DNA from 2 places in the Pseudomonas sivasensis genome. Region 2 is predicted to be linked to the other one. Evidence: riboswitches for the same ligand, from Rfam matches in the RefSeq annotation. Region 2 holds a riboswitch; the other holds the start of a gene.
The links. A riboswitch is a leader RNA that binds a small molecule or an ion and turns the genes downstream of it on or off. The one in region 2 is predicted to bind cobalamin.
Positions count from the first base shown of each region.

Region 1 (3,254 bases), 1.5 Mb from region 2:
CAAATTGCACGCGGCGCACCGGAATGCCGAGGGACGCCGCCGAGTCACTGCCGAAGGTAAACGCATCCAGCGCACGCCGATGCCACAAGCACACCGCCAAGCCGGCAACCGCCACCGGCACCGCCAGCCACACCGAAGGCCAGCGTACACCGCTGAGGTTGCCCAACAGCCAGAACATGATGCCGCGGGCCTGCTCGGAACTGGCCGACTTGGTAATGAGAAACGCGGTCAGGGCATTGAACATCTGCGAACCGGCAATGCCCGCGAGGATGATCTGGCCGGTACCGCTCATAGAGCCGCTGGCCCGCGCGAGCAAGATCACCAGGGCAAACGCCGCCATGGCCCCGACAAACGCGCCGGCCGACAGTGAAATCAACCCGCCGCCCACGCCCATCAGCGCCACCAACACCGCGCCGGTGGAGGCGCCGGCGCTGATACCCAGCAGATAGGGATCGGCCAGCGGGTTGCGCAGCAACGACTGCAAGATCACCCCACAGGTGGCCAGCCCCGCACCGCACGCGGCAGCGACCAGGGCGCGCGTCAGGCGGTAGTTCCACACCACGCCTTCGTCGATTGGATCGAGCAGATAGCCGGCGTTCCACAGCTTATTGGCGAGCACTTGAAGCACCACCTGCGGCTCGATGGACGTTTCGCCGATGGCCACGCCCGCGAGTAGGGCGGCTAAAAGCAGGGTCAGGGCGAGCAGGGTGCGGATCACGCTTTTACTCATTTGCGCAGGTCGTAGCCGTCGATGGCGCCGGCCAGCTGTTCAAGGCCATCGAACGTGCGGAGGCTGGCCTGCAGCGCCAAGGCGTCGAGGATGATGATGCGGTTGTGTTTGACGGCGTCCATGTTGCGCGTGACCGGGTCGCTGCGCAGGAAGGCGAGTTTCTTTTCATGGTCGTCGGCAGGGTAGCGGCGACGGTCCATGCGGGCGATCACCAGGAACGTCGGGTTGGCCTTGGCGATGGTTTCCCAGCCAACGGCGGGCCACTCTTCATCGGACTGCACCACGTTGTGCAGGCCGAGGGTTTCGAGCATGAATTCGGGGATGCCCTTGTGGCCCGCCACGTACGGGTCGCTGGCTATCTCGGAACTGGAGAACCACACCAGCGCGCTGGCTTGCTTGAGGCCTTTACTCTGCGCCGTGGCAACGGACTTGGCCAGGCGCGCCTTGAGGTCGTCGTTCAGCTGTTGGCCGCGCGCCTGCACGTCGAAAATCTCGGCCAGTTGGCTGATGCTCTTGTAAAGGGTCTCGATGCGGAACGGCTCTAGCCGCGTGCCGTCGGCGCCCACCAGATTGTCCTTGCCTTCGCAGTCGGAAGGCAGCAGGTAGGTGGGGATCTTCAATTCGTGGAATTGCTCACGGGTGCCCACCACGCCTTGCGGGCCGACCACCCATTCCAGCTCGGCAGCCACCAGTTGCGGGCGTTTGGCGATCACGGCTTCAAAGCTTGGCTCGTTGTTGGCCAGGCGTTCGATTTTGTCGTTCTGCGCCTGGTACTGGGGCAGCACACTGTTGAACCACAGCGAGGTGCCGACCACTTTGTCGCCGACGCCCAGGGCATACAGCATTTCGGTGGCGGCCTGGCCGATGGTCACGCTGCGTGCGGGGGCTTGCGGGAAGGTCACGGCGCTGCCGCAGTTTTGGATCGTCAGCGGGTAGTGAGTGGGCGCCGCTTGAGCCAGGGCACAGAAACCCAGACCGGTGATCAGGGCAGTAACGCGTGGCAGCATGGGGCGATCTCCGTGTGAACCGTAGGTGAAGCAGGGGCAGTACGGCTCGGAAATACGCCCTTGAACGCTGCCGGTCGGGCAGGCAAGGATGTCCTTCCCGGACACCCCGCCGGTTAGTGATTGTGCTGGGCCGGCAGGTCTCCTGACTGATGCGTCTTCGCCACGCTCCAGCCTTCCCGGACGAGGTCCAGTGGCGTTAAGGAGCAGGCTCGGCACCTACAGTTGCGGGGGCAGTTTCGATTGACGCCGCGGGCGGCGTTTCGAATTCCCTATTAGTCCCATGGGGGAACCGGCGGCGCTATGGTAGTTGATTCAGCCTCGCAGAGGGAGGCTGAGCTTCAGTTCGCGTGCCGGTGGCGCGATCTTCGATGTCGCGCCAAGTCATGGCGCCTATCGTTAAAAAGTCGCTAGGACGTTCGCGCCTCGCAAAAAGGAGACGGCCAATGTGTGTTCGTCAGTAGCTTCGCAATCTGTTTTTTGCTTGATCCCGCCTAAATGCGCGATCAGATCGCTCACCACAACACGGCCGCCTGCCATGAAAGGCCCGCTGCGCAGCCGGGGTTATTTTCGATCCAGCCACACCGTCTGCGCATTGCAGAACTCGCGAACGCCGAAGTGCGACAGCTCGCGACCGAATCCACTTTTCTTCACGCCGCCAAACGCCACCCGTGGGTCGGAGACGCTGAAGGCGTTGACGAAGATCCCGCCGGTTTCCAGCTGATTGGCGATATCCCGTGCTTTCGCTGCGTCAGTGGTGAAGATGCTCGCGGTGAGGCCAAATTCGCTGTCATTGGCCAGGGCCACCGCGTGGTCGGCGTCGCGGGCGGTGATGATCGAGGCCACGGGGCCGAACAGTTCCTGTTTGAACGAGGTCATCTGGTCGGTGACGTTGGCGAGTACGGTCGGCTCGTAGTAGTTGCCGTCGCCTGTGACTTTATGGCCGCCGAGCAACAGGGTCGCGCCTTCCTCCAGGGTGGCCTGGACCTGACCGTGCAGCTCGTCGCGCAGGTCGAAGCGGGCCATTGGGCCAATGTAGGTGGCAGCTGATGTGGGATCGCCCATCACCAAGGCACGGCTGGCGTCGACGAACTTGGCCGTGAAGGCTTCCACAACACCGGCTTCGATGATCAGGCGCTTGGCGGCGGCGCAGACTTGGCCACTGTTCTGGAAGCGGCCGATGAGCGCGGCTTGCACGGCGGCGTCGAGGTCGGCGTCGTTGAGCACGATGAACGGGTCGGAGCCGCCCAGTTCCAGCACGCATTTTTTCAACGCGGCACCGGCCTGGGAGCCGATAGCGATGCCGGCGCGCACGCTGCCGGTGAGGGTCACGGCGGCAATACGTGGGTCCGCGATGGCTTTGGACACGCCCTCGGGGGTGACGTTGATCACTTCGAATAAGCCTTCAGCAAAGCCGGCTTTACGGAACGCTTGTTGGATCAGGTAGGCGCTGCCCATCACATTCGGCGCGTGTTTGAGCACGTAAGTGTTGCCGGCGAGCATGGTTGGCACGGCGCCGC
Region 1 covers NZ_CP090029.1:4,281,071-4,284,324, reverse strand. Annotated here, with positions in the region: gene LRO94_RS19265 (iron ABC transporter permease) at 1-730, opposite strand, end outside; gene LRO94_RS19260 (ABC transporter substrate-binding protein) at 727-1,737, opposite strand; cobalamin riboswitch at 1,853-2,046, opposite strand; gene LRO94_RS19255 (aldehyde dehydrogenase family protein) at 2,299-3,254, opposite strand, start outside.
Region 1: linked by a shared signal. The riboswitch ahead of LRO94_RS19260 (ABC transporter substrate-binding protein) and the one ahead of LRO94_RS12270 (CbtB domain-containing protein) in region 2 are both predicted to bind cobalamin.

Region 2 (3,254 bases):
GACCTTCCAATACCGCCGCAGGCACCAGCGAACCGGCATAAATGATCACCGGGCAACTACGGATCAGCCGCTGGCCTTTGACGGTAATCAATTCCGGGTCGCCGGGGCCGGCGCCGATGAAGTAGACGGTCATGGAGAATTCCTGTCAAAAAACGGGCGAGCATGAAGATTGCTCATGATCGGGGAGGGCGATTATCGGGGTTTTAACCGGCGCAGGCCAACGCAAAGGTGGCTTGGGCGGTTTTTTTGCGGGTGATGAGCAACTGGGCAGGCGCGCCGCCGAGCTGTTCAACAAGGGCCAGGGCGGCACTTTCGGCGATGCCGTAACACCCCGTGTGGGCGAACGCGACGTCGGACTTGTGGCTTAGCCGGTGTTCATAAATCGCCAGTTGCTCGGCGTTGAAGCACTCCAGCGGCAGGTTCAAGTGCCGTGCCAGAGCCAGTAAGCCTGGCTCGTCGTGTTTGCGGTCGATACTGGCCAGCGCGGTGATGCATTGGGGATCAATCCCTGCCTCGGCGAGAGCGGTATCAAACAGCGCCAGCAGGGTATGAACCTCACAACCCCGCTGGCAACCCAGGCCGACCACGTAGGTCATGCGGAGTATTGATCGTCGCGTTTGCGGCGGAACAGCCAGGCGCTGATCAGGCCCAGGGCCAGCCAGAACGCCACGTTGGTCAGTTGCGAAGCGATTTTGAACTGCGTTTCCAGGGCTTGCGGCGCGAGCATTGCGTGCACTTCCGGTTGCGGCGCGCCAATGATGTGCGGTACCGCGAGGATGGCAGCGCCCAGCACTTTCAGCAGCCAGTTGCGCCCGAACACGATCAGCGCAATCCCGGCAGCGGTGGAGGCCGCAGTGCCGATCCACCACGTCTGGCGCAGTGCCAGATCAGCGGCGGCGGTGCCCGGCAACTCGGGTGGCAGGCCCATCGTCGGCGCCAGCACGAAGGTTGCGTAACCGGCCAGGCCCCACAGCAGGCCCTGCGCCGTGCGGGTGGGGGCGCGCAATGTGTAGAGGCCGGCCAGCATCAGTGCAAAACCAACCGCCACCACCAAGTTGCCACCGGTGGTCGACAGCACGCGCTGCCAGCCATCTTCAGGCTCCCAGGCTTCGGCATCGTGGGTGTGGGCAGCAGCGCCGGCAGCGTGCTCATGCACCACTTCGGTTGCCGCCGGGGCTTTTTCAAAGGTTTCCGCCTGAAGAATCAGCGGGGCGACCCAAAAGCTTTGCAGCAGGGTCAGCAGCAGCGCGGCCAACAGGCCGGTGAAACCTGCGGTTTGCGCAATACGCTTGATCATGTCGGCAGGTCTCAGTGGCACGGGAACGCGGCGCTGTGGCGGGTATCGTGGGCAGCGTTGTGCACCGCCTCGATATGCGAGAAACCGGCGAAATACACCAGACACGCGCCGAGGATCGACGCACCGATGGCGGCGGTCAGGCGTTGGCTCAAGGTAGAGGTGCTGCTGGCGGAGTGCGAAGTGCTGCTGATGATCGACATGGCGCGTCCCTTTCAGGTGTCTGGATGAAACGAGCGCATGAAAACCCCGCGAGCCAGGCACGCAGAGTTCCGAACAGCGCCCGCCCACCGCGGGTTTGTTATCTGATTTTTCGGGCCGGTCTCCGGGCTTGCGAGGGACACTGGGTCTATAAAGCATCGCCTTCCCATGCCTTACAGGCACAGTGGATCTGACGCTTCACTCGCTTACCGTTGCGGGGGCAGCACCGGACTGGTCATGGCAGGCATGATTTACCGGTTTCCCGTTTCACCCTGTGAAGGGCACCCGAAACAAGGCATGTAGGAAAGCATGCAGAGCGACGGTAGTCAAATTCACCGAGCCCCTGTAGCCTTGCACCTTCGAGGTTCTTCGGCCCAGGCCGAAGCTAAGAAGGGAACGCGGTTCAATCCGCGGCTGCCCCCGCAACTGTGAAGGGTTCATCCGACTGCCACGCCACTGCCATCAACGGCGGGAAGGCGCAGCCGGCGCCGGTCTAACGACCCGCAAGCCCTAAGCCAGGAGACCTGCCTCGCAACCGATTTTCTAATTCAACCGGGCGGGGTGATCCGGTGACGAAATCCGCTTCTGCGCCGCGCCGCAGGGCCTATCGTCCCGTATGCCCGCCCCCAAGGGCATCCGATGAAAACACTGGCCAAACTCCCCGTCACCATCGTTACCGGCTTCCTCGGCTCGGGCAAAACCACCCTGCTGCGCCATATGCTCGACAACGCCCAGGGCCGTCGCATCGCCGTCATCGTCAATGAGTTCGGCGAGTTGGGCATTGATGGTGAAATCCTCAAGCAGTGCTCCATCGGTTGCACCGAAGAAGAAGCCAATGGCCGCGTGTACGAACTGGCCAACGGCTGCCTGTGCTGCACCGTGCAGGAAGAATTCTTCCCGGTGATGCGCGAACTGGTCGCCCGTCGCGGTGACCTCGACCACATCCTCATCGAAACCTCGGGCCTGGCCCTGCCAAAACCGCTGGTGCAAGCCTTCCAGTGGCCGGAAATCCGCAGCGCCTGCACGGTTGACGCGGTGATCACCGTGGTCGACAGCCCGGCCGTGGCCGCCGGTACCTTTGCTGCGTTCCCCGATCAAGTGGACGCCCAGCGCAAACTCGACCCGAACCTGGACCATGAGTCGCCACTGCACGAGCTGTTCGCCGACCAACTGGCCAGCGCGGACCTGGTCATCCTTAACAAGGCCGATCTGATCAGCTCGGAAGACCTGGCCCGTGTGCGCCTGGAAGTCGCCGAAGAGCTGCCGCCAGCCGTCAAAATCATCGAAGCCAGCAGCGGTCGCGTGCCCCTGGACGTGTTGATTGGCCTGGGCGCCGGCTCCGAAGAGCATATCGACGGTCGTCATAGTCATCACGATCATCACCACGAAGGTGAAGACGATCACGACCACGATGCGTTTGATTCCATCTCCATCGACTTGCCCCAGGCCGACGAAGCGCTGCTGCTCGACGCATTGACTCAACTGGTCGTGCAACACGGCATCTTGCGTGTCAAAGGCTTCGCCGCGATCCCGAACAAGCCGATGCGCCTGTTGATCCAGGGCGTGGGCACCCGCTTTGACAAACACTTCGACCGCGCCTGGGGTGCTGACGAAGCACGCATCACGCGCCTGGTACTGATCGGCCAGGACCTGGATGCGGTCGGCCTCGAAGCGCAACTGCGCGCCGCGCTCAGCGTTTAATCCATGCACCTGCTCAGGACTCAGCCCGGTGGTTTTGTCGCGGACGACAATATTGCCG
Region 2 covers NZ_CP090029.1:2,747,785-2,751,038, forward strand. Annotated here, with positions in the region: gene cobM (precorrin-4 C(11)-methyltransferase) at 1-133, opposite strand, end outside; gene LRO94_RS12260 (cobalamin biosynthesis protein) at 204-596, opposite strand; gene LRO94_RS12265 (CbtA family protein) at 593-1,297, opposite strand; gene LRO94_RS12270 (CbtB domain-containing protein) at 1,309-1,497, opposite strand; cobalamin riboswitch at 1,594-1,799, opposite strand; cobalamin riboswitch at 1,841-2,041, shown strand; gene cobW (cobalamin biosynthesis protein CobW) at 2,135-3,196, shown strand; gene cobN (cobaltochelatase subunit CobN) at 3,200-3,254, shown strand, end outside.